4 regions of the Parafrankia sp. Ea1.12 genome follow, and region 1 is predicted to be linked to each of the others. Evidence: predicted binding sites of a transcription regulator. Region 1 holds the regulator's gene; each other region holds the start of a gene.

Evidence for each region. Region 1 encodes LexA, which represses DNA repair genes until DNA is damaged. Its sites were predicted from a motif close to CGAACNNNNGTTCG; they were not measured.
Region 2: a site for LexA is predicted at 5,020-5,033, ahead of FMEAI12_RS28215 (HNH endonuclease signature motif containing protein). Genes of this name have one in related genera too.
Region 3: a site for LexA is predicted at 2,391-2,404, ahead of FMEAI12_RS06690 (HNH endonuclease signature motif containing protein). Genes of this name have one in related genera too.
Region 4: a site for LexA is predicted at 954-967, ahead of FMEAI12_RS02115 (SAV_6107 family HEPN domain-containing protein). Genes of this name have one in related genera too.

The regions. Positions count from the first base shown of each region.
Region 1 covers NZ_UBIZ01000160.1:1,110-8,449, reverse strand. Annotated here, with positions in the region: gene FMEAI12_RS04395 (hypothetical protein) at 1-265, shown strand, start outside; gene miaA (tRNA (adenosine(37)-N6)-dimethylallyltransferase MiaA) at 262-1,218, shown strand; gene FMEAI12_RS04385 (EAL domain-containing protein) at 1,320-2,375, shown strand; gene dapF (diaminopimelate epimerase) at 2,402-3,295, shown strand; gene hflX (GTPase HflX) at 3,581-5,083, shown strand; gene lexA (transcriptional repressor LexA) at 5,199-5,951, opposite strand; gene FMEAI12_RS04365 (LysM peptidoglycan-binding domain-containing protein) at 6,876-7,124, shown strand.
Region 2 covers NZ_UBIZ01000474.1:2,579-9,918, reverse strand. Annotated here, with positions in the region: gene speB (agmatinase) at 1-202, opposite strand, end outside; gene FMEAI12_RS28230 (DUF2752 domain-containing protein) at 603-977, shown strand; gene FMEAI12_RS28225 (RNA methyltransferase) at 985-1,908, opposite strand; gene FMEAI12_RS28220 (8-oxoguanine deaminase) at 2,103-3,524, shown strand; gene FMEAI12_RS28215 (HNH endonuclease signature motif containing protein) at 3,660-4,991, opposite strand; gene FMEAI12_RS28210 (aldolase/citrate lyase family protein) at 6,407-7,340, shown strand, end outside.
Region 3 covers NZ_UBIZ01000195.1:13,457-20,796, reverse strand. Annotated here, with positions in the region: gene FMEAI12_RS06700 (DUF427 domain-containing protein) at 1-1,023, shown strand, start outside; gene FMEAI12_RS39750 (DUF427 domain-containing protein) at 1,020-1,775, shown strand; gene FMEAI12_RS06690 (HNH endonuclease signature motif containing protein) at 2,437-3,852, shown strand; gene FMEAI12_RS06685 (crotonase/enoyl-CoA hydratase family protein) at 3,928-4,758, opposite strand; gene FMEAI12_RS06680 (DUF2889 domain-containing protein) at 4,837-5,889, opposite strand; gene FMEAI12_RS06675 (LLM class F420-dependent oxidoreductase) at 5,968-6,975, opposite strand; gene FMEAI12_RS06670 (HdeD family acid-resistance protein) at 7,213-7,340, shown strand, end outside.
Region 4 covers NZ_UBIZ01000098.1:1,069-8,408, reverse strand. Annotated here, with positions in the region: gene FMEAI12_RS02120 (hypothetical protein) at 113-928, shown strand; gene FMEAI12_RS02115 (SAV_6107 family HEPN domain-containing protein) at 1,190-1,618, shown strand; partial or broken gene FMEAI12_RS02110 (IS607 family transposase) at 1,707-2,009, shown strand; gene tnpB (IS607 family element RNA-guided endonuclease TnpB) at 2,006-3,334, shown strand; gene dinB (DNA polymerase IV) at 3,811-5,073, shown strand; gene FMEAI12_RS02090 (DUF3040 domain-containing protein) at 5,332-5,754, shown strand; gene FMEAI12_RS02085 (transglutaminaseTgpA domain-containing protein) at 5,889-7,340, opposite strand, start outside.

The DNA of each region.
Region 1 (7,340 bases):
CGCCACGCTGGACGTCACGGCGCTGCTCGCCCTCGATCCCGCGCTCGCGGCCGACCTGCTCGCGCCGGGCCGGGCGTCCTGGCAGGTCCTCGCCGGCGCGCTGCGCCGCGCGACGCCGGGCGACCCGGCCCGCTCCTGGACGAGCCTGGTCCGCTACGACGACGCCCCGTTCGGGGTCGGCTACCTGGTCGTCGGATGGGAGCGCGCGGACGGCACCCGGGGCGACCGGCAGGAGAAGCGGGCCACCGCGCAGAGCGGCCGGTGACCGCGTCCCGTGACGGCGCCGGCCTGACCAACGGTGCCACCCGAGCCGATCAGGCCGGGCCGGTCATCGCGGTCGTCGGCCCGACCGGCGCCGGTAAGAGCGACCTGGCGGTCGAGATCGCCCTCGAGCTCGGTGGGGAGATCGTCAACGCCGACTCGATGCAGCTCTACCGGGGCATGGACATCGGCACGGCGAAGATCCCGATGGTCGAGCGCCGCGGCGTGCCCCACCATCTGCTGGACGTCTGGGAGATCACCCGCGCCGCGGACGTCGCCAGCTACCAGGCCGACGCCCGGCGGGTCGTCAGCGGCCTGCTCGCCGCCGGCCGGGTGCCGATCCTGGTCGGCGGATCTGGCCTGTACGTGCGGGCGGTTCTGGACGATTTGTCATTTCCCGGCACCGACCCGGCCGTCCGCGCCCGGCTCGAGCGCGAGCTCGCCGAGGTCGGGCCGGGGCCGCTGCACGAGCGGCTGACGGGGCTGGCGCCGACCGCCGCCGCGGCGATCCTGCCCGGCAACGGGCGGCGGATCGTGCGGGCGCTCGAGGTCGTCGAGCTCACCGGCACATTCGAGGCAACTTTGCCCGGATATCGATCGATTTATGACGTCGTTCAGGTCGGCGTGGACCGCCCGGACCTGGACACGCGGATCGCCGACCGGGTGGAGCTGATGTGGCGCGCGGGCTTCGTCGACGAGGTCGCGGCGCTCGCGGAGGCGGGGCTGCGCGACGGGCGGACCGCCTCGCGTGCCCTCGGATACGCGCAGGTCCTGGCCGTCCTCGACGGAGCAATGGACTCCATGGACGCGGCCAAACAGGCCACAACAACGGCCACCAGGCGCTTCGCTCGTCGGCAAAGATCCTGGTTCCGGCGTGATCCGCGGATATCCTGGCTGGAATTTCCGGATGTCGCCGCGGCGCTCGCCGAGGTACGACGTCTGGTGGGTTCGCTCTGATATCGGGTTCGCTCTGACGTGTGGCCGGCCCAGCGCCGCGGGACCTTCGCCTGACCCGTCGGCCCGGGTCCCGGCCCATCCCGGCGTCTGGAGAGTTCGACGTGACCGCGCTCGACCTTGCCCTGGTTCCCGCGCTGTACGCCTCGTTCGACGACGGTTCGCTACGCCTGCACTACCAGCCGGACGTCGACCTTCGTAACGGCTCCGTCCCGGGGATGCAGGCGCGGCCCCGCTGGGCGCACGCCGAGTTCGGGCTGCTCGGCCCGGCGGCCTTCATGCGCGTCGCCGAGGCCGCCGGACTGGTCGGCCAGGTACACCAGTGGGTGCTGCGGATGGCGGTCACGGAGGCGCGGACCTGGCACCGGATGGCCGCGGGGACCTCCGTCCGCCCGCCGCGGCTGTGGGTGCGCATCGACGGCCGTCATCTCGCCCGCCCGGAGTTCCTCGCCGAGGTGGAGCGGCTGGTGCTGGGGCGGTCGCTGCCGGCGGGCGCCGTCGGCCTGCAGTTCACCGAGGACACGCTGGCGTTCGCGCCTCCCGCGCTGCCCCGCCTGCTGGCGCGGCTGCGGGACCTCGGCGTCGCGGTGGGCGTCGACGCGTTCGGCACGTGGTACGGCTCGTTGTCCACCCTCGACGTGCTCCCGCTGGACCTGGTGCGGATCGACGGGCAGTTCCTGCGGGCGACGATCCGCGACATGGAGGGCGAGGCGGCCTTCGCCTCCCTGGTGGGCGTGGCGCATCGGCGGCGCATGGTCGTCGTCGCCGAGGACGTCGACACCGCGGTGCTGGCGGACCGGGTCGGCAGGCTGGACTGCGACCGGGTGTCCGGGCCGCTCTTCTGCCCGCCGGTACCGGTGGAGGACGCCCGCATGATCGCGCTCGGCCGCGGCCGGCCGGACAGGTGGTACAAGCCGTCCGCTGAGACCCGGGCCGAGCCCGGCTTCCGGCCGGCGAGCCAGCCCGGGTGGTCCGGCGCCACCCCCGGCCGCCCTGGCCCTCGGCCTGGACGTCCCGGCGACCAGTACGGGCGTCCTGGCGACCCGCAGGGACGTCCCGCCCAGCCGACGCGTTCGGGAGGTACCGCGCAGTCAGGAGGTACCGCGTATCCGGGTGGTTCGGGGCGAGGGGACCGTTCGCGGGCGGCTGCCGCGGGGTGAGCCCGCCGCGGCCGTACGATCGCGGCGTGCGCTTCGTCAAGGGACACGGAACGGGTAACGACTTCGTCATCCTGCCGGATGCCGACGGCGAGCTCGATCTCAGCCCCGAGCTGGTGCGGGCGCTGTGCCACCGGGGCACCGGCATCGGCGCCGACGGGGTGCTGCGGGTCGTGTTGACCGCGGCCGAGCCCGCCGCCGGCGACAGTGCGGCCGCCCGCTGGTTCATGGACTATCGCAACGCCGACGGGTCGATCGCCGAGATGTGCGGCAACGGGATCCGGGTGTTCGCCCGCTATCTCGTCGACGCGGGTTACGCCGCGCCCGGCCGTCTCGTCATCGCCACCCGGGCCGGCCTGCGGGCGGTCGAGGTGCCGACGGGCGGCGACGTCACCGTCGAGATGGGACCGCCCGAGCTGGCCGCCGGCCCGGTGCCGGTCACGGTCGCCGGGCGGGAGTTCGCCGCCGTGCCGGTCTCGATGGGGAACCCGCACGCGGTCTGCTTCGCCGACGACCTCGACCCGGCCGGCCTGGCGCGCCTGGATCTGCGCGCGCCGGCCTATCCGGCCGCCGCCTTCCCCGAGGGCGTGAATGTCGAGGTCGTCGTCCCGGCTCCGGACGGGGTCGCCATGCGGGTCTTCGAGCGGGGCGTCGGTGAGACCGCGTCCTGCGGCACCGGCGCGTGTGCCGTCGCTGTGGCCTGGGCGGCCCGCAATGGCGATGGGCCGCCCGCAGAGGTCGAGGTCGACCTCCCCGGCGGGCGGCTGACCGTCGGCTGGCGGGAGTCGACCGTCCTGCTCAGTGGCCCGGCCGTGCTGGTGTCGGACGGTGTCCTTCGTCCCGACTGGCTGCGCGCGGCGGGTGGCTTCGGCCCGGCGGCTCCCGCGGGCGAGCGGCGTCCGAGCGTTGTCGGGGCCGGCTGAGCGCGGCCGGGGCAGGCAGGGCGAAGTCCCTCGATCTCCCTCGGGGACCCGTAGCGCGTGGGTGCGCCCGGGCGTCGGGCCGGGTGCCCGACTCAGGTCCGCCGATGTCGTCCGGTGGCGGGCGCCGTCCGGTAAAGGGTTCGCGATCGCGGGTACGCCGTGTCACCCTGGGGATGACGGTGTTTCATCGGCCGGGCGAACCCGGCTGATGGGGCGAAAGAGTGCCGTCCCGGCCGGGGCGGACTGGAATGACGCGGTCACCGTGCCGCGTTGAGAACGGATGGTATGAGTCTTCGCGCTGACGCCGCTGTGGCGTCCACCCGGCATCTGAAACTGCACTCGGGCGAAAACGACGGCCACGAGGGTCGTGACGGTCGCGCCGGCACCGCGCTCGCCCTGGCCGAGGCCGACGGGTTCTCGTTCTTCGACGAGGAGGGCGACGGGCTCGACCTGGAGGACCGTGGCGCGCTGCGCCGTGTCCCGGGCCTCACCACCGAGCTCGAGGACGTCACCGAGGTCGAGTACCGCCAGCTCCGGCTGGAACAGGTCGTTCTGATCGGGGTGTGGACGTCGGGCTCGCAGGTCGAGGCCGAGGCGTCCATGGCGGAGCTGGCCGCGCTCGCCACCACCGCCGGCTCGGTCGTGCTCGACGCGCTCGTGCAGCGCCGGGACAGGCCCGACGCAGCGACCTTCGTGGGCTCCGGCAAGGCCAAGGAGCTCGCCGAGATCGTACTGGCGACCGGCGCGGACACGGTGATCTGCGACGGCGAGCTGACCCCCGGCCAGCTGCGCCAGCTCGAGGAGGTCGTCAAGGTCAAGGTGATCGACCGGACGGCGCTGATCCTCGACATCTTCGCCCAGCACGCGACGTCGCGCGAGGGCAAGGCGCAGGTCGAGCTCGCCCAGCTGCAGTACATGCTGCCGAGGCTGCGCGGCTGGGGTGAGTCGATGTCCCGGCAGGCCGCCAGCGGCGGCCGGGCGCCGATCGGTACCCGTGGCCCCGGTGAGACGAAGATCGAGACGGACCGTCGCCGGCTGCGCGCGCGCATCACCAAGCTGCGCCGAGAGCTCACCGGGATGGCCACCGTCCGGGCGACCAAGAGGTCGTCACGCCGCCGCGGTGCCGTTCCCGCCGTCGCGATCGCCGGCTACACCAACGCCGGCAAGTCGTCGCTGCTCAACCGACTGACCGGGGCGGGCGTACTGGTCGAGGACGCGCTGTTCGCGACCCTCGACCCGACGGTGCGCCGGGCCACGCTGCCCGACGGCCGGATCTTCACCCTGGCCGACACGGTCGGCTTCGTGCGCCACCTGCCGCACCAGATCGTCGAGGCGTTCCGCTCGACGCTCGAGGAGGTGGTGGACGCCGACCTCGTCCTGCACGTCGTCGACGGTTCGGCCCCGGACCCGATGGGGCAGATCTCGGCCGTGCGCGAGGTGCTCGCCGAGATCGACGCGGCCGGGGTGCCCGAGCTCATCGTGGTCAACAAGGTGGACGCGGTCGACCCGACCACGCTCGCCGTCCTGCGTCAGGCGGTGCCGGACGCCATCTTCGTCTCGGCGCGGTCCGGGGCGGGGCTGCAGGAGCTGGTGGAGGCGCTCTCGGCGCGGATACCGCACCCGGAGGTCGAGATGTCCCTGCTGGTGCCCTACACCCGGGGCGATCTCGTCTCCCGCATCCACCAGATCGGCGAGGTGCTTCGAGTTGAGCACACCGGCAAGGGCACCGAGGTCGCCGCGCGCGTGCCCGTGGGCCTGGCCGCCGAGCTGGAGCCGTTCCGCGCCTGACGGCCCTGCCTGAACACCAGCCCCGACGGAACACCGCGAGCTGAACACCGCACCGGTCAGACGCCTGACGTCTGACCGGTGCCCGGCCTGCCCGGTGCCGGCCGCGTGCCGGGGATCAGACCCGGCGCATCACCGCCACGATGCGGCCGAGGATGGTCGCGTCCTCGGCCGGGATGTCGGAGAATGCCGGGTTCTCCGGCGCCAGCCACACCCGGCCGTCGCGCTGCCGGAACCGCTTGACCGTGGCCTCCCCATCGATCATCGCCGCGACGATCTCGCCGTTGTCCGCCACCGGCTGCTGCCGGACGACGACGAAGTCGCCGTCACAGATGGCGGCATTGATCATCGACTGGCCGACCACCTTGAGCAGGAACAGAGTTCCCTCGCCGACGATCTCCTTCGGCAGCGGGTAGACGTCCTCGATCGCCTGCTCGGCGAGGATCGGCCCACCGGCGGCGATCCGCCCCACCAGGGGGACGTAGGTGGGCGTGCCGGCCTCCAGCGCCGTGGTCTCGGCGGGTGCGCCGGCCGCCGCCGCGGCACCCGCGCGGGAACGCCCGCCGGCCTTCGCGCCGCCGATCGGAAGCACCTCCATCGCCCGCGGCCGGTTCGGGTCGCGCCGGAGGAACCCCTTCTCCTGCAGCACCTTGAGCTGGTGTGCCACGCTGCTGGTGCTGGTCAGGCCGACAGCCTCGCCGATCTCCCGGACGCTCGGCGGGTATCCACGCCGCTCCACCGCGGACCGGATGACCTCGAGCACCTTCTTCTGCCGCTGCGTCAGGCCCGAGGCGTCCGCGGGGCTGTCGGGAAAATCCCGGACGTTGCCACGGGTGTCACCTCGGCGGGTACCCCGTTCCTGGCTGGTCATCGCTTACCGCTCTCCTGTCGATGCTTCCGCGCGGCGGATGGTGCCACCGGCGGCTGCCAAGGACCGGGTGGTCGACGGCCCGGCTCCGCCAACACCCACCCGGTCGTTCCAATGCTTTGTCCGATTAGTAACTTTTGATCGGTTCGGCTGATCGGTTTGGCAGGGTCCTTCGTGCTCGGTTCATCTCGCACGATCGTCCACAACTGATCGTCCTTGACGGTAGTCGGCCGGTCGCCGAATCTCAAACGTCTGTTCGAGCGTGTCGGGGGAAGTGTGCGTGGCGGCCGTGTAAGAATCGCTCAGGCGTTCGATCGAACGAGTGTTCGCGCCTGGGAGGTTGGCATGACCGACGGTGGCGGTGCGGCCGGTGGGAATGCGTCAGTTCGGCGGGGTCACCCGGTGTCTCGCAGCTGCGCGCTGCGGCAGGGTGCGCAGGTCGCGACGGGTGCGCGGGGGGCGCGCGGCGTGCGTGGAGCCGCGGTGGGCGGAGTCGCCGTCCGTGGCCGCGGGGTGCGGGGGGTGGCGGTGCGCGGCATGGGCCGCGTGCCGGTAGGGCGCCCGGTTCGCTCTCGTGGCGCCCGATGTGGTCTCTCGGGGGCTGCTCCGGCCGCCACGGTGCCGCCCGGTGAGTCCAGGCGGGGCGGTGAGCGGCGATCCGGGGCGTCCGTCATCGAGATGCCCGGCATGTGGTGGCGTGAGGCAGCCGTCGGGCTGGTCGCGGCCGGGTCGGCCGCCGCGGCGCCCGGGCCGCGTCCTGGGCCGAGTGGGCAGTCCCAGCCCCAGCGTCCCCGGCCTCAGCCCCACGCCCGGCCTGAAGCTCGACCTCGACCTCGGGCCGGGTCCCGGTCCCGGTCGCGGGCCGGTGGGCGGGGGAGGCCGGGTGCGCGGCCGCCGCTGCGGCTGACCAGGCGCGGCCGCATCGTCGTGGTGGCGCTGGCGAGCACGCTCCTCGGCCTTGTCTTCTCGTTGGTGCTGGTGACGGCGTCACAGGCGTTCACCGGCGTCCCGGTGAGCTACCGGACGCACGTCGTGCGGTCCGGGGAGACACTCTGGGAGATCGCCCACGAGGCCGCCCCCGAGGCCGACACCCGCGACACCGTCCGCGGGCTCATGACCCTGAACGGCCTCGACACGGTGACGCTCATGCCCGGTCAGGAGCTCCGGCTCCCCTGACCCGGCTTTCCTGCTGCGGCCCCGATGCCCCGATAGCTCGGCGGCCCGGCATGCCCGGGGCTTTCGGTGCGTCAGGTGTTGCGGCTGCCCCACCGAGGGCACGTCCGGCTGGTGTCACCGCCTGTCGTGGCCCCGGCGCGGGCTGGCGAGAACACACCTGAGGACCACATGCGCCGGAGGGGCCGGTGTCGGATCTGTCGGGGGTGTGCGCTACGG
Region 2 (7,340 bases), on a different contig from region 1:
CAGCGACATCGGGCCGGCGCGCCCGAAGATCGTCGATTCCCGGCATCCAGGGCAGACCGGCGAAGGTCGCCAGGCCGGAGTATCCCGGGGCGTCCGCGCCGGGATCGTCCGCTCCCTCGGCCCGCGCCGCGTACGGCGGCACCGGACCGGCGCTCCCCCGCCCGCGTGCCACGTCCCGATCGCCGGCCTGTGCCATGCACATCACTCCGCTCCGCCGCCGCACCCGGCTGCCGCTGCCACTCCCGACCACTCCCGACGCCGCCTGCCTCCAGCATCCTCCGCGGACGTCAACGGGGCCGCCGCAACGGCCGGCGGACGGTGCGCCGGAGAAGTGTGCCCTCGTCTACGCTCGGCTGGTGGGAACCCGCGCGCCACGCTCCATCAGAGCGAGGCGCTCCGCGTCAGCGCCCTCCACACCGGCGCCGTCCGCACCAGCACCGTCCGCACCAAGGCCCGCCGCGCAGGCCCCATCCAACCCGGCTCGATCCGAACCGGCTCGATCCGAACCGGCCCTCACGGTCGGCCGTCGGTACCGATCCGGAAGGCCGTTAGCGCCGCACCTGAACCGGTCACCTCGGGCGCGGCTGGCGGGGTTCAGCGCCGTGGGCGCGTTGGCGGTCGGCGTGTGCGTCCGCGTCTACCTGGTCGACCCGGCCGAGCCGGGGCACTATCCGAGCTGCCCCTTCCGGGCCCTCACAACCTGGGACTGCCCAGGCTGCGGGACTCTACGCGGACTGCACCAGCTCCTGCACGGCCATCCGACCGCCGCCGCCGACCACAACCTGTTCTTCGTCCTCGCCGCGCCCGGTCTCGCCCTCGGCTGGCTGATCGCGATGGCACGATGCGCGGGATGGCGCCGTCGGGTTCCCAGCCTCCCGCCCCGCCTGTTGCCGCTGTTGCCTGCGTTGATCGCCGTCTTCTGGGCCGTCAGGAATCTTCCCGGGCCGGTGGGAAGCTGGCTGGCGTCGTCGGCCTGAGCGGTCGTCACGGGCGGACGCCCAACACATAACAGGCGATTGCCGCCGTCGCCGCCACGTTCAGCGAATCCACGCCGTGGGCCATCGGAATCCGAACCCGCCGGGTCGCCGTGGCCAGGACCTCGCTGGTCAGGCCCTGGCCTTCCGTCCCCAGTAACAGAGCGACGCGATCACCGGGACCGGCCGTTGCGACCGCCAGTTCGTCAGCGTCGGACGCGGGCGTCAGCGCGAGCACCTCGAACCCAGCCTCACCGAGCAGGGACAACGCTCCCGGCCACGGATCAAGCCGGGCGTAGGGAACCGCGAAGACCTCGCCCATCGACACCCGCACGGAGCGCCGGTAGAGCGGATCCGCGCACCGCGGGCTCAGCATGACCGCGTCCATGCCGAGCCCGGCCGCCGACCGGAAGATCGCGCCGAGATTGGTGTGGCTGACCAGGTCCTCACAGACCAGCACGCGCCTCGCGACGCGGAGCAGTTCCACGGGGTTGAGCAGCGGACGACGGCACATCGACGCCAGCGCACCCCGGTGCACCTCAAAGCCGGTGATCTGCGCAAGCACGGCTGGCCCCGCAACATAGACCGGCGCCTCATGGTGGTCCGGCCGCTCGCGACCGTTGTGCTCGTCATCCCCGGCAGATTCGCGATGCCCGCCGCACTCGCCGTGCCCGCCGTGCCCGCCGTGCGTCGGCGTGGACCAGAAACGCTCCGGAACTCCCCCCAGCCGCGCCGGCGAGACCAGAACCGAGCGCGGCCGGTATCCCGCCCGTAGCGCGCGGTCGATCACCCTCTCGCCCTCCGCGATGAACAACCCCTCCGCGGGTTCACGCCGCCGGCGCAGCGCCACGTCGGTCAGCGCCACATAGTCCTCAACCCGGGGATCGGCAGGGTCGTCGATCGCCACGATCCGCCGCTCGCGCTCCTCAAGCACGCCGGACCCGTCCAACACGCCACCCGCCCCACATGTCATCCGTGTGTAACGCCGGAACAGCAGAATCAGCGCCTATGACCGCATCCGGCTCCGTGACCAGCAGCCCAGGCGGCCCAGCCAGGCCAAGCGGCACGGCCGCGGCTGGCGACGCAACGGCGGGGCAACGCCCGGATCATCTTCCTGTCGATCTCCTGGTGATCGGCGCGGAGCTTGTCGCCACGGTCGATGCCGACCGCCGAGAGATCCCAGGCGGCTGGGTAGCAATCACCGACGGCCTCGTCAGCTCCCTCGGCGGCCCGGCGGAGACACCCCCGACCGCGACCCGGACCCTGCGTGCCGACGGCTGTCTCATAACGCCGGGCCTGGTGAACACACATCATCACATCTACCAGAACCTCACCCGTTCCTTCGCTCCGGCACTCGGCGGCACCCTTTTCACCTGGCTGACCACGCTCTATCCACTCTGGTCACGGCTGGACGAAGAGGCCGTCCACACCTCGGCCTACGTGGGCCTGACCGAACTGGCACTCGGCGGCTGCACGACATCAACAGACCACCTCTACGTGCACCCGCGCGGTGGCGGCGATCTCATCTCCGCCGAGATCGCGGCAGCCCGGACCCTCGGCATGCGGTTCCACCCGACCCGCGGCTCGATGTCGCTTTCGGTCAAGGACGGCGGGCTCCCTCCTGACTCTGTCGTCCAGGACGCGGATGAGATCCTCGCCGACTCCGCCCGGCTTGTGGCCCAGCATCACGACCCGTCCCACGGCGCGATGGTGCGGATCGCCCTGGCCCCCTGTTCGCCGTTCTCCGTCAGTCCGGAACTCATGCGGGCCACCGCGGAACTGGCCGAGTCCTTGGACGTCCGGCTACACACGCATCTCGCCGAGGACCCTGAGGAGGACGACTACTGCCTGGCGGTGTTCGGACGGCGTCCGATCGACCAGTTCGCGGAGGTTGGCTGGGGCGGCGACCGGGCGTGGGTCGCGCACTGCATCTGCCCCAATGACGAGGAGGTCGAGCAGCTCGGCAGGTGGGGCACAGGGGTGGCCCACTGCCCGAGCAGCAACATGATTCTCGGCGGCGGCCTCGCGCCCGTGGCCGAGCTCCGCTCGGCCGGCGCCCCGGTCGGCCTGGGCTGCGACGGGTCGTCATCCGCCGACTCCGCCTCGCTGTGGTTGGAGGCTCGTACCGCCATGCTGTTGGGCCGGCTGCGACACGGCGCCGCGGCGATGTCCGCCCGGGACGCACTGGAGATCGCCACCCGGGGCGGCGCAGGCTGTCTCGGCAGGACCGGTGAGATCGGTGAGCTCTCCGTCGGGTCTGTCGGCGACCTCGTCGTCTGGCCGTTGGACGGGGTCGCGTACGCGGGAGCACTCTCCGATCCGATCGACGCCTGGCTGCGTTGTGGGCCCACAGCGGCCCGGCACACGATCGTGGCCGGCAGGCTGGTGGTGGAGAACGGAGTGCCGGTTCATCCTGATCTCGACGAGATGCTCGTCCGGCACCGCCGGATCGCCGGCGGCATCCAAGCGGCGTTCGACGATGCGGGCATCGATCCGACCGTTCCCATCAATACCGGCGGCGACAGCGTCGGGGCGGCAAAATCACATTGAGCATTCTGGCCCATAGAAGGCAGTTCGACGCCCCAACACCGAAATCTCCGCCCGTTGAGATCAACCCGGGTGCTCCGCACCTGACCGTGGAACCTCATAGTCCGGTTCCGGTTCCGGAACTGGGTGTGGCGGGGGTCAGAATGGTGGCTGTGTGGCGTGGGGTATTTTCCACCCCGAGACGGTCATGCCTGACGGTTCATCGCCACCCTCTCCCGTTGTACCGGAGTTGTGTTGCGGTTCGATGTATGAATGTGGGTGAGTGACGAGTGTCGCCCCAAACGGACCCGTCCAGACAAACGTTCCCTTCTCCGACTGTGTCAACCGCCAACGGCCGGAGTGCTTCATACGGTGATGCTTGCGGCACGTCGGCCCGAGATTCCGGGTGAGCGTCGGCCCGCCGGTCGCATGCGCCACCGTGTGGTCGATGTCCGCGCGTTGCGACGTACGTGCGCAACCCGGAAAGACACAGTTGCGGTTCCGCGCGCGGACGTGCCGGGCCTGGGCCGCGGTGGGGAAGCGCCGGTCGGCGATCTCGACGAGCGTGCCCTGAGGGTCGGTGAGGATTCGCCGCCATGTCGATCCAGGCCGTGCGGCCATCTCCCGGGCCACCGCCGCGGGGATCGGCCCGTAGCCGGGGATCTCCCCGGGATCCTCCGCCAGGCCCAGCAGGACCGTCACCGGGACCACGACCTGCACCTCGCACGGCAGTGGCACCGCGTGTTCGGTCCGCCCGCACAGGAGGTCGACGAGGACGTCCGCGCGGATCTGGTCACGGCTGCGGGTGTCCTCGGCCGTCCGGTGCGCGGCGATCCCCTGGGTGATCTGATCGACCCGCTGGTAGCAGGCGGTCGCCTCGTCGGCGGGCAGCACCGCGGACAGGCAACTCGTCCCGTCCTCGCCCGGTGACACCCACACCCGCCGTTCCTTTTTCCGCGCCCGCGCGCGTTCGGCCGCGCCGGCCGGGTCCAGCCGGTGTACGGCACGGCGGCACGCGTCGGTGAACGCTCCGCGGGTGGGTCGGGCGCCGCCGGCCAGCACGCGTGCTTCGACCTGCGCGACGAGCGGGTCGTTGAGCGGGCGGACCGCGTTCTCCAACGAGCGCAGCCGCTGCAGATCCAGCACCCCGGCCTTCAACGCCTCCACCGCGTGGGGTAGCCGGCGCGCCACCGTGCACGCGAACAGCATCTGGCTCGCCGCGGCCTGCGGGGACAGCCCCAGCACCGCCGCGACATCCTCCGGAGCGAACTCGTCAAACAGAACCTCCCGACCGGCCGCCGGGGGCCGTAGGTCCGCGAACTGCGCCAACAGCGCCAGCAGGTCCGCGTGGCTCGCCGCTATCGACCGGACCGCCGCACCGATCTGACCCAGCAGCACACGCACCCGCCCCTCGAACACCCCCTCCTGCTCCGAGGAGTCGACCGGGCCGGAACCGCTGTCGTCAACCTTCACACTCCGCGCGGTATTCATGGCGCAGACACCCATCCCACAATCGAATCGAACACACGTTCGATCATAAAGGTGTGTGCGCCACCCCGACAAGCGCGAACCAGACGAGACCACACTAAGTTCACATTCACCCAGGCACTCACACTCCTCGACACATCAAGCACGAGAAGAGGTAAAGTGACCGCGACACGGAACAGCCGACTCACCTCTTCCACGATCGGTCCCATCGATACACACAAGAGATTGCAGCCGCACGAGCATCGGCAGCCGAGCGTCGACGCACGACCACGACACCGTTAACCACTTATCAACGAGTGCACCAAATAGACATAAACCGTTAGCGAATCAGTCTCACACCGTCAAGGTTGGGACGCGAATGACTCAACAAAAGATGGCACTGATATCGATATTGAGCTAAGCCCACTGTCACCACGTGCACCAGAGGCTCATGAGAGAGAACCAGGAATCATGATGCACGTAGCCGCGTTGATCGGCAGCCGAGTCGTAGGCCCTGCTAGCAGCCAGAACGGTCCCGCCAATGTGATCTGCGTCTACGACCGGATCGCGGTGGCGGGTCCCGGGGGCAGTCGGGCCCACACCCATTCGACTCGTGATCGTGAGCGTGCCCCCGAGCACGAACGCCGCGAGGGCCTCAGGAGGCACAGGTGGGGGCCCGGCCGCGCCGACCACGCCATCCACAGGGGCGCCCCAGTGATCAACTGCTCGAGGCTCCTCGTGGTGGCCGGACCGTGATCGTCGGATTCAAGGCGCGGGCCACGGTGACCGACGATCCCGAGGTCTCCCCGTTCCGCGACGGCACGGAGTCCATTGCGGGCAACCGGACCATGACTCATTCAGCATGGTCTCCGTGTACGGCGAGCCTGACGAACCTGGACGCCCTCGGCGCGCTTCGTCCGGGCGGCCTGGAGGGCGTCGTCGCCCACGCGTTCCGCGGTCGCTCCGGCGCGCTGACAGACGGCGATCGGGCCGGCGAGGTGAGGGGGCTGCGCGTCGAGAGCGCCCCACCGACGTTCTCGGACGGATTCGACACGATCGTCGGGGAGCGTCGACTCGCACCAGTCGACTGTGTCCGGGCCGGTTGGTGGTACCTGGCCCCTCCGCAGTACGCTCCTGAACGGAAAGCTGCAGCTCAGACGCATGATGACCGCTTGCACGGCGGTCCGTCGGCCGGCCGGGATCCATCGGCCGTTCACGGAGCCGCCACACAGACAGCCGCCGTCGGTGCAGTGCGCCGAATCCCCCGATCGGTGCCAAACGCGCCGGCGGCGGCGCTGGCGGCGGGAGCCACTGGGCACGACGCAGTTGCAAGCCAGAGCAGGTGGGCCGGGCCGCCTGCAATCGGCGGACGACTCGGCTCGGCATCTCTGACACGCGTGATGGGGACGACACCCCGTCGCTGGCCTGACACTGAAGTCGTGCCGACGCTGTCCGACGACGCCATTGCCGCGCTCACCGCGGACCTCGCCCCGCTCGACGCCGATCTGACCGCCCGCTTCCCCGGCGATCCGGGCACCCGCCAGCCCGTCCACACCTGTTATCTGCCCGCCGACCGGCTGCACCCGGACGTCGTTCTCGAGTGGGGCGAAGCCGCCCGGGAGGCGCTGCGCCACCATGCTCCGGATCCGGATGCCCTGGCCGCGGCGACCGCGGGTGACTCCGACCCGGCGATCGCCGCCGCCGTGTACGCGCACGTCGTGCAGGCGCTGACCGTCGAGCCGATCCAGGATCTGCGGGTCGATCTCGAGGACGGGTACGGGACCCGCCCGGACGAGGTCGAGGACGCCGACGCCGTGCAGGCGGCGCAGGCCCTGCGCACCGCGGCGGCGGCCGGCGCGCTGCCAGCCTCCTACGGGCTGCGCCCGAAGTCGCTGGACGCCGCCGTGCGGGCCCGGGGGCTGCGCAGCCTCGATCTGTTCCTCACCACCCTCGCCGGTGATGGTGGTGAGGACGGCCCGCCACCCGGCCTCGTCGTGACCCTGCCGAAGGTGAGCGCGCCCGAACAGGTGATCGTGTTCAGCGAGGTCCTCGCCGAGCTGGAACGGCAGCTCGGCATCCCGCCGGTCGCGCTGGAGATCCAGGTCGAGACGCCCGCCGCGGTCCTGAGCCTGCCGGCGCTGGTCGGTGCCGCGCCGGGACGTCTGACCGGGCTACACGTGGGCACCTACGACTATTCCGCGGCACTCGGGATCGCCGCCGAGTACCAGGCCAGCGATCATCCGGGGGTCGAGCTCGCCACGGCGCTGATGCAGTTGGCCGCCGCGGGCACCGGGATCCGCGTGGCCGACGGCTCGTCCAACGTGCTGCCGGTGGGCCGGGCCTCCGACGTGCGCTCCGCGTGGCGCCGGCATG
Region 3 (7,340 bases), on a different contig from region 1:
ACGACGGTCGACGGCCGGGACGCGCTGTGGGCCTTCACCCAGCCGGCTTCCGGCCTGGAGTGGCTGACCGACTTCGCCGCCTTCGACCACGACCGGGTCCGGGTGGAGATCGTCGACGAGCTCCCCGGCGAGCAGCCCCGCGACAGCACGATCAAACGCTTCCCCACCTGGGGCGACGCCTCAGATCTCATCGACATCATGAATGTCCGCCAGGCCGGCGACCGCAGATACGTCAGCGTGGCCCTTGCTGATCCCCGGCGGCCTGTCGTCGAAGGCAGCCAGATGCTCGGGCAGGCCGTGGTGGCCGGCGGTCGCCACGCGCCCGGGCGGCGGGTTGTCTCGGCGCACATGGTGTTCTACCGGGCAGCGGACGCGCGCGAACCTCTCGAGTTCGAGGTGGACGAGCTCAGCTCCGGCCGGAGCTTCACAACGCTGGCAGTACACGTCTCCCAGCGCGGAAAGCGGCGCGCCAGCGGCACCCTGCTGCTCGATGTCACCGCACCGGACGTCGTCCGCCACTCCGCGGCCCCGCCGCCATCCGCAGGCCCCTACGACAGCAAGCCCTACGACATGTCCGTGACCGGACGCGACATCCGCATGGTCGACGCGGCGTACACCGACGACCCGGCCGCGCCCGTGGGTCCTCCGGTCATCGACACATGGGTCCGGTTCCGCACGGTGCCGGACGACCCGTGCCTACAGGCCGGGCTGCTCGCCCAGTTCACCGGGCACATCTCCATCGCCGCCGCCCTGCGCCCGCATGAGGGGGTCGGCCAGAACCAGGCCCATCGCACGCTGTCGATGGGGATCAACGCGATTGGCATCTCCTTTCACTCCAATGTCCGGGCCGACCACTGGATGCGCTATCACCATCTGTCGACCTTCGCCGGCGACGGAATGACCCATTCCGAATGCCGGGTCTACGACGAGGCCGATGCACTGATCTCGTCGTTCACCGTCGACGCCATGATGCGGGGCTTCAGGAATGACGGGCGCGCGGTCGACGACAGGACCGCGCTATGAGTCTCACGACTGGACGAGGCCCCCTGTCCACGCGGCCAGCCGGCCGCTTCAGCGCGTCTCTCCCGACACCGCTTGTCTACGTCGAGCCCTTCCAACGTCGGGTACGCGGCCGTTCCGACGGTCGGACCGTGATCGACAGCGAGCGAGTGCTGCTGGTTCATGCACCGGGACAACCTCCGACCTATGCGTTCCCCTCCGAGGATGTCCAGGTGACTGTGGCATCCGAACCCGAGCCCGCCGTCGCAGGACACGTACGGGTTCCATGGGACGCTGTCGACGAATGGTGGGAAGAAGAGGAACGGATGCTCGGGCATCCGCGCAACCCCTACCACCGGGTCGACTGCCTTCGCTCGACTCGGCGCCTGCGCGTCGAGGTCGGCGACGCGGTCCTCGTCGACACCTCGGACACCGTTGCCCTGTACGAGTCCGCGCTCGCACCACGGCTGTACGTTCGCCGCCAGCAGGTCGACATGGGACTTCTCCGCCCGAGCACGACGACGACCTACTGCCCCTACAAGGGAGCCGCGTCCTACTGGTCGGCGATCGTCGGGGACGTCGTCGTGGAGGACGTCGCCTGGTCGTACGAGGATCCGCTCCCCGAAAGTATCCCGATCTCCGGCCTGCTGAGCTTCGACGGATCGCGTGTGACGGTGAGGCACGATCTGCCCGCCCCGACCCGCGCCCTCGAGGACCTCGAGGACCTCGAGCCGCAGCCGGACGGACCGACCTGCAGTAACGGCGGACGGTGCTGACCGGGTAAGTCGCCGTTCCCAGCAGCTGGGGTGCATCGCGGCTGGGCCGCCATCGGCCGACCCAGCCGCGATCACCGCGCGGCCACCCAGGGCATGATCTCCTGGATGGCCGAAGTGCGGGTGTGATCGCAGGCGACGGCGGTGTGACTCGGCCCGAAAAGTCGCACCGACCACTCCGCCCTCAACTCTGGCCGGCCCACGAACCCGACGTGGCGCAGAGAATCCCGCGACACCGGAACCCACCCAACCATCCAGGCACTGTTTATTTGATAACCCTCGAATTCATTTATAGATTCGACGACATTTAGCCCTGCCGTCAATGTGACGGTGACACCCGCCGACAATCACCGTCCGCGACGACGCTACGCGGACCACCCAATCCGGTCAACCGCCTTGCCGGGCCGACCGACAGCCTTCGCGCACCGCGTCCGGACCGGTCCCTCCGCCGGGAAAAATACCTGGTCGGGGCACCAATAGCGGGGTGCGATGAGACGGGCGAGAACCATCTCGCCGGCGCGCTCACACAGCCCGGGGACCTCCCCGCGAGCGCAGGAGACACATTTGTGGTCTCGTCAACGAGCACGCTTGCCTGACCGCACCAACCTCACCTAGAGTCGAACGCACGTTCGAAACGGTCTCGCGTTGGCAGGCGGTCATCCCCATGCACACACCCAGCCACACCCCGCCCCAGACGTCGGAGACGAATACAGAGCAGCCAAAGCGGCACCCGAAACTCCTCCTCAACGTGCTCGCAGCCGCACACGCCGAACTGACCGGAGACACCAGACCGACCTTCACAACGGCGCAGGAAATCGCCATCACACAAACCGAGGAGGCCAACCAGATCTCCGGCAGCGGGTCGGCTGCCGAACAATTCCGCCATCACCTCGACAACTACCAGAGCAAGGCCATGCTCCTGGGCTGGATCCAGGCAGAAATGATCGAGGACCTCGCCGCACTCGCCCGGATCTGCTCACCTGACAACACCACAACCACCGCAGCGCCCAGCGAGCTCGCACCCGAGGACGTCGCCATCGAGATCAGCGTCTCCCCCATCACCGCCGCCCGCGACATGTCCCACGCCCGCACCATCACCAACCGCCTCCCCCACGCACTCCACGAACTGAGAAAAGGCCGCATCGACCTCCCACGACTCCACACCCTCGCACGCGCCACACGACCCCTGGACGACGACCTCGTGGCAGCCGTCGAAAAACACGTACTCCACGGCGGCCCCCGCCGCACCAGAGAAGCCTTCACCGACGCCACCCGACGCGCCGTACACACCCTCGACCCCGACGGTTCCACCGCACGCACCCAAGCACGAAAAGCCGAACGCCGGGTTCGGATCCTCACCAGCGAAGACAACGCCAGCAGGCTGACCGCCTTCCTCCCCGCCGACGAAGCCCATGCCTGCTACCAGCGCATTGACCAACTCGCCCGCCGAATCTCCACCCAGAACACCACAGCCGACAACAGAACCACCGACCAGATCCGCGCCGACGTACTCGTCGACCTCCTCACCGGCCGCACACAACACGCCCAGCCCCTCAGCTGCGACATCCAGGTCATCGTCCCCATCACCACCCTGCTCGGCACCTCCACAGCCCCAGGCGAGATCCCCGGAATCGGGAGCATCCCCGCCGCCATCGCCCACGACATGGCCCACCGGCCGGGATCAACCTGGCGGCGCATCCTCACCGACCCCCGCGGACACCTCCTCGAAGTCGCCAACCGCCGCCACCCGACACCCGCCCAGACACGCCACATCCGAACCCGCGACCGGACATGCCGACACCCAGGCTGCACCCGACAGGCGATCCACTGCGATATCGACCACACCATCCCCCACACCGACCACGGACCCACCGTGACCCGAAACCTCGGGCTCCTCTGCCGCCGTCACCACCGCATGCGACACCAAGGAAAATGGAAAATCCACCAACCAGAACCCGGTATCTTCCACTGGACCACCGCCCTCGGCCACACCGTCACCATCAACCCAGACCCCTACCACCACCCCAACCCATCACCCAACACCAACCGACCCGACGACAGGGACAACCCACCCTCCTGAGGCGAACCACGAGGAGGGATTCGGTCTCGTACAGGACGACTTCGACAGGGCACTCGGATTCGGACGACGGCGCCGTCAGGTATCCGAGGTCGACGGGAGATCCGGGTAGCTCGGGACGCGCTTCTCCATCCGGGCCTGAATCGACTCGGTAACGTCTACTGGCTGGAGTGCCCCCGCCTGCCAGGTTGCCGTGTGTGCCAGGGCGTCGGCGACGGGGTGATCGCGCGAGTAGAGCAGCATCTCCTTGCTCCCCCAGACCGCCATTGGGCTGTTGGCGGCAATTTCCTCCGCAACCTCGCGTACACCGCGCAGCATCGCTTCCTGATCCGGGTAGACCTCGTTCACCAGGCCGACGGCGAGAGCACGGTCGGCGGGAAGTCGACGACCGGTGTAGACGAGCTCACGCGCAACTCCGTCCGGAATTATCTTGGGGAGTCGCTGCAGTGTGCCGAGATCGGCGGTAATTCCGATCTTTGTCTCCTGAACAACGAAAAACGCGTCCGCGGTGGCATAACGCATGTCGCAGGCCGTCACAAGGTCGAGGCCACCCCCGACACAACCGCCCTGCACCGCCGCGAGAACGGGGAAGCGCACCCGTTCCAGCGCAGTGAGAGCGCCCTGCATGCGAAGAATAAGCGAGCGGCGGGTCATGTTGACACGAGCCGGCTCTCCGTCCGAAAAAAGCTCCGTGCCGCCGAAGATATTCAGGTCCAGGCCCGCGGTGAAGTGTCGACCGGTCGACGAGATCACGAGCACCCGGACGCCTCCGTCCTGGTCAATCTTCGAAACGGCCAGGGGGAGATCTCGCCAGAAATCCGGTTGAAGCGTGTTGAGTTCTTCCGGCCTGGAGAGAACGAGCCATGCGACCTTGTCGACCACGTCTATCTCGAAACTGCGGCTACCCACGAAAGACTCCCGAAGAAACTGTGTCCCGTCCGAATCCGTCCACCTTCTCCCATCGACACACTCGCCGCAAGATCACGCCTACGGTGCCGAGCGCCCTGGCAGCATGGCCGCCAGGGCGGGGACATCGCCGAGCGATCGCAGTGTGTCGTTCAGGTGCGTGCAGGTGGACGTACCGCGGAAGGTTGTGCCCACGACCTGCCGGACGTCTGCGGCTGCGGCGCCAGCCAGCCGGGTGGCGCTCGCGGCCGCGCTCGGGCACTCGACCCACGGCAGCGCGCGCGGAGTCGACTCGATCTCGGTGAACGTCATTGTCTCCGGGTCGAGCAGCGCGTTCACCGTGTACTCGTGGATGACGGCCTCAGGTCCGCTGTCGGACTGGTAGCTGTCCCGGAAAAGCACGTCCACCTGCAGTGCGTCGACGCCGGCGGGCAGCAGGTCAAGGCGGCGGGCCCGCCGCATGCCGTGCGGAGGCAGTCCGGTCAGCGCATGCCATGCCATCGGATCATCGGGCACCAGCAGGGACGGCGCCCGTGGGCCGGTGACCATGGGTGGGCCGTTCCCGTCCTCGATCGAGTTGATGATCGTCGCGCCGCGCGCCCAGCCTGCGCATTGGTCGGCCTGCGCCAGCATGATCCGTCCATCGCCGTGAACGAGGCCCATGCGAGCTGTCGCGTAGCCGGAGACGAGCGAGGTCACCGGGGCATCGTCGAACAACGCGGCAAGCAGCGGATGGGTGGCCCGGAGCTCCGGCACGATCTCGGCCAGGTGACGACGGAAGCCGGATGTGGAGCTCACGCCGATGAGGCCGGCCAGTTCGGGGACCTCTGGAGCAGTCTCGACGCGCAGGATTTCGCGACGGCTCTGGAAGGCGATCTCGAAGCGGAACATCGCCTCGGCGATCACGGAGGCGGCGCCCTCGGGGCCGGTGGCCAGGTCCCGACCGCGGCCGATCAGGATCAGGTTTCCGGTCGGGCCGTCCGGGCGCAGCGAGTCGAGTGTGATCGTTCGCCGCACCGAACCGGGACGGCGCGGGGGGCTGCCTGCGGTCGGCTCGTGTATGCCGCGCCGCGGGTGCAGTGGCGGCTCCGCAGGCGGTGGGGGCACAAGCTCCCAGTTCGAGGCCATCCTCATCCCCCTTTGTCACTCGGGGCTCGCCTAGGAGGACACCTGGCGACGGCTACCCATTCCCGATGGGGCGTGCCGGGCGGGTCAGCGGGCCGCGTCGAGCACCGCGGGCCAGTGCGCCGGGTCGGAGCCGCCCGAGTCGTAGAGCGTTGTCCGGGCGTAGACGCCGCCGATCTTCTCACCGAGTGCGCGGCCGACCTCCTCGGGGGTGCCTACGACGGAGAACTCGGCCATCATCTCGTCGGTCACCAGGTCGGCCATGTCATCCCAGCGGCCCTGCTTGGAGAGGGCCGTCAGCTCGGGCTGCACCTCGCCCCAGCCGTGCATGTCGAAGACGGCGCGGTAGGCGGGGGTGGAGCCGTAGAAGGCGATCTGCTTCTTGGTGGCGGCCACCGCGCGGTCCATCTCCTGTGCGGTCCGGCCGATGGTGACGAAGGAAGGCCCGCAGATCGTGAAGTCCTCCAGGTCGGTCTTGCCGGCCTTGGCCCGGCCGCGCAGCAGTGCGGGAATCGTCACCTCCTCGACGTAGCGCATGGTGCTGAAGGGATGGACGAGGAACCCGTCCGCGACCTCGCCGGCGACCTCGGTCATGCCGGGTCCCACCCCGGCGAGGTAGATCGGGGGCGGGCCGAAGGAGTGCGGCTTGGGGGTGAAGAACGGGGTCATGAGCGTGTGGGTGTAGAAATCGCCGCGGAAGTCCAGCTTTGTGCCGTTCTGCCAGCAGTCCCAGATTGCCCGGATCGCCAGGATGAGCTCACGCATGCGGGCGGCGGGGTGCGACCACGGCATCGAGAAGCGCTTCTCGATGTGCGGCTTGATCTGCGATCCGAGGCCGAGGACAAACCGGCCCTCGCTGTACTGCGCCAGGTCGTATCCCAGATTCGCCAGTGTCATCGGCGTGCGGCCAAACGCGATCGCGATCGATGTCCCGACCGTCAGGGAACTGGTCGCGGTCGCGGCCTGAAGACACTGCATGAACGGGTCGTGCCGGGTCTCCCCGACCCAGGCGCCGGCGTACCCCTCCTTCTCGACGCGGGCGGCAGTGGTCGAGGTAGAGGCGATGTCGTCAGACAGAGTGAAATCGATCTTCATCGCGTCTCCTCGTTGCAGTCCCGGGCACGCCGCCGGTCATCAGGTTGGTGCCAGCGGACCGACGCAGGCAACCGATCCTGCCACCACGTCCGTCATGTGCACCGATCGGACCGATCTCGTCACGCACGGTATGACATGCCCGTACCCAGGGCACGTGAGAGACCGGAGGACACGTGAGGAGCACGCGCGAAGGAGGACAGGCGGCACAACCACCACTCCACTGGAGGGGATGACTTCATGAGTGCATCTACTGGCGCCGGCGGTCCGCGGCGTGAACGACGCGGCGGGCGCGCCGATCCGGAACTGCCCGACGACTTCTCCACCCGATCCACCCGATCAGGTGGAGATTCCGCATCGGGTAGGGG
Region 4 (7,340 bases), on a different contig from region 1:
CGGTTGTTGATCGGTCCGGGGTGCACTCGTTGTCGAGAGCCATACCGGGCCGCCGCGCATTTCGGCGGGGGGTGTTCGGGGTCCCGCGGTGGCTGGAGGGAGGGTGTCGATCATGTCGATCTTCGAGTTCTCGGGCATCGGAGCGGTGACGGGTGCGTCCCGCGGCGGAGCGGACGAGGCACCGGATCACCGCCGCCGTGACGGCGGCGCGCGGCGGGCGGCCGCGGACCGGGCTGACGTGAGCCGGGTGGAGGCGGGCCGGGCGGGTGCCGAGGGGGCCGGCGCGGGCCGCCGCGGGGTGGCGCCCGGCCTTGCCGCGCGGCTCGACGGCCTGCTGCCGCTGGAGGTGGGCTACGACTTCGTGTCGGGCACCCGCAACCAGGTGTGGGTGCGCGGTGACCGGGCGGCCGTCCTCGAGAGGTGGCATCGGGACGGCGGGGTGGAGCTCATGGTCGCCGACCGCCCGTTCCGGCTGGAGTCGGACCTCGACGGCGTGGGGGTGCGGGTGGTCGATCCGGTGGCGCGGCTGCCGCTCGCCGCGTTCCGGCCCCGGCCGCGGGGCGGCCTGGTCGACCTCGCGGACGGCTCCACGCTGCGCTGGCTGCGCCCGCGCCGCCGGGCCGCCGGGTACGTCTTCGAACGCGGATTCGTCGGCTGGCGGAACGCCAACATCGTCCGGTTCGCGCACGACGGGGTCGCGATCGTGCTGGTTGACCCGTCCGACCTGACGCGCCATCGCCCGCCGGTGGCCCGCCCGGACTTCGGCGCCGCGACGGTGGCCGACCCACGCCGGGGCTGGGTGCCCGAGGTCACGGTGCTCGTGCTGCTCGGCTGGTTCCTCCTGCTGCTGGAGGACGACCCGGTGCCTCCGGCGCCCGCCTACCCCGATCTCGACCCGTCCGCGTGGCGCGCCACGCCGGCGGGTTGACGGCCGGCCGGCCCGGGATTACTTTCGAACATGCGTTCGATGTCGGGGTGGCCCGGCATCACGTGATCTGGCATCACGTGATCCAGCATCACGCGGTTCGGCATCGGAGAGGTGATCCCAGTGGGTGCGGTTCGGCGAAGCACTGTCAGTGGGTTCGGAGTGGCCGGCGACCAGAGCGCGGTGGGCCGCCAGGGCACGGTGAGCCGTCACGACGGTTCCGGTCCGCGCGGGCCGGTCCCCGGGCAGCTTCCGGGCCGGACGATGCTCCCCGCCTCGGGGCTCCCGCGGCGCTCCCGGGACGAGCTCCTCACCTCGGCCCGGCGCGGGCTGGCCGAGGCGGCCTTCACCCGCCCGGCGGCTGAGCGTTACGCGTTGGCGCATCTCGCCGCCCTGCGGGCCGCGGCCGCCGTTCTCGCTGCCCGCGCGCAGCCCCGCCCGGGTCGTCGGGGCCGCCCGGTGAGCGCGTGGCGGCTGCTCGCGCTGGTGGCCCCCGAGCTCGAGGAGTGGTCGGCGTTCTTCGCCGCGGGTGCCGGGCGGCGGGCCGCGGCCGAGGCCGGGCTCGCCGTCGTGACGACCAGGGACGCCGACGACCTCGTCCGCCAGGTGGAGATCTTCCTCGGGCTCGTCGAGGCGGCGCTCGGCGTGCCCTCCCAGCCCTCGTTGGCGCAGGCCGCGTCCCCGTGGGGTTGAAAACTGTTGTCAGTTGAGTGCCAGTTAGCGCTGAGTGGCGCTGTGTGGTGGTGGTGTGAATCTCAAGGAGTGGGCGGCTGTGAACGGGGTCGGGTCGGCACTCGACGGCCCTCGGCGGGAGTTCCTCGCTCTGCTGCGTGACCCGGCGGTGACGACGATCGTCGTCGAGCATCGTGACGGGTTCGCCTGGTTCGGCGCCGACTCTGTCGAGGCGGCGCTTGCCGCGTCAGGTCGCAGACTCGTCGTCGTCGACCCGGCCGACCAGGTCGACGATCTTGTCCGGGACATGACGGAGATCCTGACGTCGATGTGTGCCCGGCTCTATGGCCGCCGGACCGCCGCGGACCGGGCCGCCCGCGCGGTGGCCGCCGCTACCGCGGACGTGCCGTGAAGGTTCTCCAGGCGTACCGGTTCGCGCTCGACCCGAACGACGCCCAGCTCGCGGATCTCCGTAGACATGCCGGGGCGGCCCGGTTTGCCTACAACTGGGGTCTGGCTCGGGTGAAGGCCGCGCTCGAACAGCGAGACGCCGAGAAGTCGTATGGCCTGACCGGGGACCTGCTCACCCCGGTGCCGTGGACGCTGCCCGCGTTGCGGCGTGCGTGGAACGCGGCGAAGAACGAGGCCGCCCCGTGGTGGTCGGCGTGCTCGAAGGAGGCGTACTCGTCCGGACTGGACCAGCTCGCCCGCGGGTTGAAGAACTTCACTGATTCCCGCACGGGGAAGCGGAAGGGGAAGCGGGTCGGTTTCCCCCGGTTCAAGAAGCGGGGCAGGGCCCGCGACTCGTTCCGGTACACGACCGGCGCCTACGGCCCGGCCAGCGACCTACAGGTGAAGCTGCCCCGCCTGGGCCGGGTCAAGGTCCACGAGGCGATGGGTGCGCTCACCGGCCGGTTGGCGGCCGGGTCCGCCCGGCTGCTCGGTGCGACCGTGTCGCGCACGGCGGGCCGCTGGTTCGTGGCGTTCACCGTCGAGATCGATCGTGAGATCCCCCAGAACCCGTCGGCCCGCCAACGTGCGGGCGGCGCGGTCGGTGTCGACGCGGGAGTGAAGCACCTCGCTGTCCTGTCGACCGGTGAGCAGGTCGACAACCCCAGGCCACTCACCCGCTCGCTGCGCAGGCTGCGCACCGCGTCCCGGGCCTATGCCCGCTCGAAGCCGGGCAGTGCCGGGCGCCGCCGGCGCGCCGCCGCACTGGGCCGCCTGCACGCCCACGTCGCCAACCAGCGGCGCGACGGGCTCCACAAGCTCACCACCCGGTTGGCGACCAAGCACGCCACTGTCATCGTCGAGGATCTGCATGTCGCCGGGATGGTCCGTAACCGCCGGCTCGCTCGCGCGGTCTCGGACACCGGCATGGCCGAGATCCGGCGTCAACTCACCTACAAGACCGTCTGGTACGGCTCGCGGCTCCACGTCGCGGACCGCTGGTATCCGTCCTCGAAGACCTGTTCCGGCTGTGGCTGGCGAAACCCAAGCCCCACCCTGTCGGACCGTACCTTCGCCTGCCAGTCCTGCGGGCTGGTGATCGACCGCGACCTGAACGCCGCGGTCAACCTGCGTCACCTCGTCGCCGCCAGTACGTCGGAGACGGAAAACGCCCGTGGAGCCGACCGTAGGACCCAGCCTGCTGGGCGGGTGGCTGTGAAACGGGAACCCGGCACCGCGCGAGCGGGTCGGACCGGGGGTTCCTCACCGAGAGGCGAGGCGGCATGACCGGGCGCTACCAGGCGCTCACATGCAACGGCGGTGGCACTGATCGTGCGCGGCCGGCTGGAGAGCGCGGAAGGCGTGGTGAACATGATCGTCGAGAGCCCACTGCCGCGGTGGCGGTGGGTGGGCGCTCCAGGGACTTCCGATGACGCCCCACTGATGACGGCCCACTCTTGCGTCGAGACCTACGTTCGGTCACCATCGGTTACAGCTTGGGGTTTGATGATTACTGAGGGTGGTGGTTTTCGGTGGTGGTCGCTGGTGTGGACGAGCGGCGCGCCGGCCGGGCGGTGCCGAGGCCGCCCTTGGCGCGTTGGCGGCCCGTGGTGGGGCGGCGGCCGGCGGCGGGGCCGTCCGGGCGGGCGCGGCCGATGGAGAGAGGACGGAACACCTGGCTGGTACGGGTCGCCGGGCTCTCGGTGGGCAGCCTCGCCGTCGGCCTGGTCATCGGGTTCCTGCTGCCGCGCTGACGGCCCGCGGTGAAGCCCCCGCCGGAGCCCGCCCCACTGGAGCCCGGCGGGGCAGGGCCGTCCGACAGTCGGATCCTGCACGTCGACATGGACGCCTTCTACGCCTCGGTCGCGGTGCGGGACGCCCCCGAGCTGTGTGGCCGTCCAGTGATTGTGGGCGGGGGGAACCGGGGCGTGGTGCTCTCCGCGACCTACGAGGCTCGGGCCTTCGGGGTGCGCAGCGCCATGCCGATGGCGCGGGCCCGCGGGCTGTGCCCCACAGCGGTGGTCGTCCCCGCCGATCACGGCCGCTACCGCGAGGTCTCCCGCGCGATCATGGACGTCTTCCGGGACGTGACGCCGCTGGTCGCGCCGATCTCCCTGGACGAGGCGTTCCTCGACGTGGGCGGCGGGCGGCGGCTGTTCGGCACCCCGGTCGACATCGCGCGGGCCATCCGCGGCCGGATCGCGACCGAACAGGGCCTGACCTGCTCGGTGGGGGTGGCGCCGTCGATGTTCGTCGCGAAGATCGCCTCAGCCCGGTGCAAGCCGGACGGCCTGCTGGTGGTGCCCCCCGACGAGGTCCTCGCCTTCCTGCACCCACTGCCGACCGCGGCGCTGTGGGGGGTCGGGCCGCGGACGGAGCAGGCGCTGACCCGGTTGGGGATACGCACGATCGGCGACATCGCGCGCACGCCCGCCGACACGCTGCGGCGCGCCCTCGGAGCGGGCGCGGGCGGCCACCTGCACGCGCTCGCGCACGGGCGGGACGGCCGCCGCGTCGAGCCCGACGGCGTCGACGTGTCCGTCGGCGCCGAGGAGACCTTCTCCGCCGACCTGGCCGACCCCGAGCGGCTCGCCCGGGAGCTGCTCCGCCTCAGCGGGCGCGTCGCGGCCCGCCTGCGGGCCCGGGGCCAGGTCGCCCGCAACATCTCGATCAAGGTCCGGCATGCCGACTTCAGCACCGTCACGCGGGCTCGTACCCTCGCCGAGCCGACCGACGTCACCTGGGTGATCTACCGCACCGCGGGCGAGCTGTTCGACGAGCTCAGGGCCACATCCCGCCCGCTGGTGCGCCTGCTCGGGGTGCGGGCGGCCCGGCTGTCCGCCGCCGGGCGGACGAGCCACCAACTGGCGTTCGACGAGCGGCCGTCAGGCTGGGCCGAGGTCGACCGGGCCACCGACGGCGCCCGCCGGCGGTTCGGGGAGGAGTCCGTCCGGCCCGCGTCGCTGCTGCCCGACCGCCCGCCGCGCCCGGCTCCTCCCCGTGAGTGGGGGCCTGGCCGAGTGTGAATCCGGTGTCCTGGAAGGCTCGAACGCCCCTGGAACGGCCGCGGCCACGATCACCGAACGGCATGATCGTACGATGAGCATGGCATGAACCCCGCTGGCCCGGGCAGGAGCCCAGTACGCCGAATAGCTCTGGTCGGAGTGGGTTCGAACCGGCTTGGACACAGCATGACCTGTTGCCTACCGCCTCGGCCCCGCACATGCCTATTCTTGGGTGTCAGGTTCCGTCCGGCGGGCCTGAAGGTCGTGGGAGGAGCGTCGATGCCGCTCTCGGAGAACGAGCAGCGCCTACTGGAGCAGATCGAGCGCGCTCTCGTCGAGGACGATCCCAAGTTCGCGAGCACGGTCCGGTCGACGAACCCCAGGACCTACCTCCTGCGGCGCGTGCGGCGCAGCGGGGTCCTGTTCGCGCTCGGTCTCGTCGTCCTGGTCGTGGGTGTGGTCCTCAACCAGGTACCCCTCACCGTGATCCTGGGGATCCTGGGGTTCCTGATGATGCTCTTCGCGGCACTGCGGGGGGCGGCCGACCTGCGTCGGATCAGCGGCCGGGGCAATGACGTCGGTCGTCGCCCGCACGGGTCGAAATCCAGGCCCGGTTCCGGCGGCCGGTCGCGCCCGGCGCGGCAGTCGTTCATGGAACGGGTGGAGGAGCGGTGGCGCCGCCGCTGGGAGGACCGTCCCTGATCGGGACCGCTCCCGGAGCCCGGCCAGGCTGAGCCCGGCGGTGAGCCGATCTCAGCCTGGTGGCTCAGACGGGTTCTCGCTCGAGCCCGGTCTCGCTCGAGCCCGGTCTCGGTCGGGCTCGGGCTGGCGCGATCTCAGGCGGGCGGCTGCGGCGGGTGTGTCCGCCCGCCGGCGGAGGCACCGACCCCGGCCTCCTGGTCGTCGTCGGCGCCGTTGTCCGGCGGGTCATCGGCCCGGTGCCGGATGCGCCCGAGAACATCGCGCACCGGGATCTCCCGCGCCCGCTGCATCATCGACGGCGGGGCCACCGTCGCCATCGCGCGGCGGCCCCGGGGCGCGACCGACCACAGCACCCGGCGGGCCAGAGCCAGGTCGGCCAGGACGTCCACGCCCGGATCGGGCGCGGCCATCCCGGCGGGGGCGTAACGGGCCCGCTCCTGGGCCATTGCCATCCGGATCAGGGCCTGCCGGGCGGCGTCGACCTCCGCCGACCCGGCTTCGGGGCCGGCCTCGAGGTAGGCGATGAGCCGCTGCGCGCCCGAGCGCGGTGAGTCGCTCGTCCGCAGGTGGATGCCGAGGTCGGCGGCCACGTCGACCAACTCGGCCCAGGCCGCGTGCACGCGCGCGACTGCCTCGGCGTCCTGGCGGTCGGGGCCACCCGAGCCCATCCGGCGGCGCCGCAGCGCCACCCTGGACAGGGCCGGGATGCTGAGCAGGACCAGGATCCCGAGACCCAGCCCGACCCAGGGCAGCCAGGAGGGGGGGAAGGTGTCCTTGTGGGTGCCCGCGGCCTTGGCGTCGGCCTCGGCGGTCAGCTCCTCGGCCGCCCCGCCCTGGTCGTCGGGGACGGGCACCGCGCTCGGCGTCGGCTCGACGGCGACATCCCCGTTCCCCTGGGGGACTTCGGCCGGGTCCGGGCCGGTGGTCGGCTCGGTCGTCGACGGGGCGTAGTCCGGGGCCGGGGTCGCGCCGTCCGAGCGGCGGGTCGGCTCGAACGGGAGCCAGCCCAGGGTCGGGAACCAGACCTCGGGCCAGGCGTGTGCCTGCTTGTTGGTGATCACCCAGGTGCCGTCGGCAGCGCGGGTGCCGTGCGTGAAACCGATGGCCACCCGGGCGGGCAGCCCCAGCATCCGCACCAGGACGGTCATTGCGGACGCGAACTGTTCGCAGTACCCGCGCCGGCTCTCGAAGAGGAACTCGCTGAGCGCGCCGTCCTGGACGGTGGGTGCGCCGTTGAGGTCGTAGGTGAACTCCGAGCCGCGCAGGAAGTTCTGGATGGCGAGGACCCGGGCGTAGCCGGTGCTCGCGCCGGTGGTGATCTGGGCGAGCAGTGTCCGCAGCCGTGGGTCGACGTCCGGCGGCAGCTGAGTGACGACGTTCATCGACTCGGGCACCGGGCCGGTGGCGGCGGCGATCTGCTGCGCGGTGGGGTCGGGGACCGCCGCGCTGACGGTGTAGCGCAGCCCGGCGGTGGAGGTGCGGGTGGAGAAGACGGTGCCCGTCGGTTCGGCGAGGCGCCAGTCGCCGGCGAGCCCGTCGAAGTCGGTGGGAATGCCCGGCACGGGCAGGTAACGCTCGGCCATCTC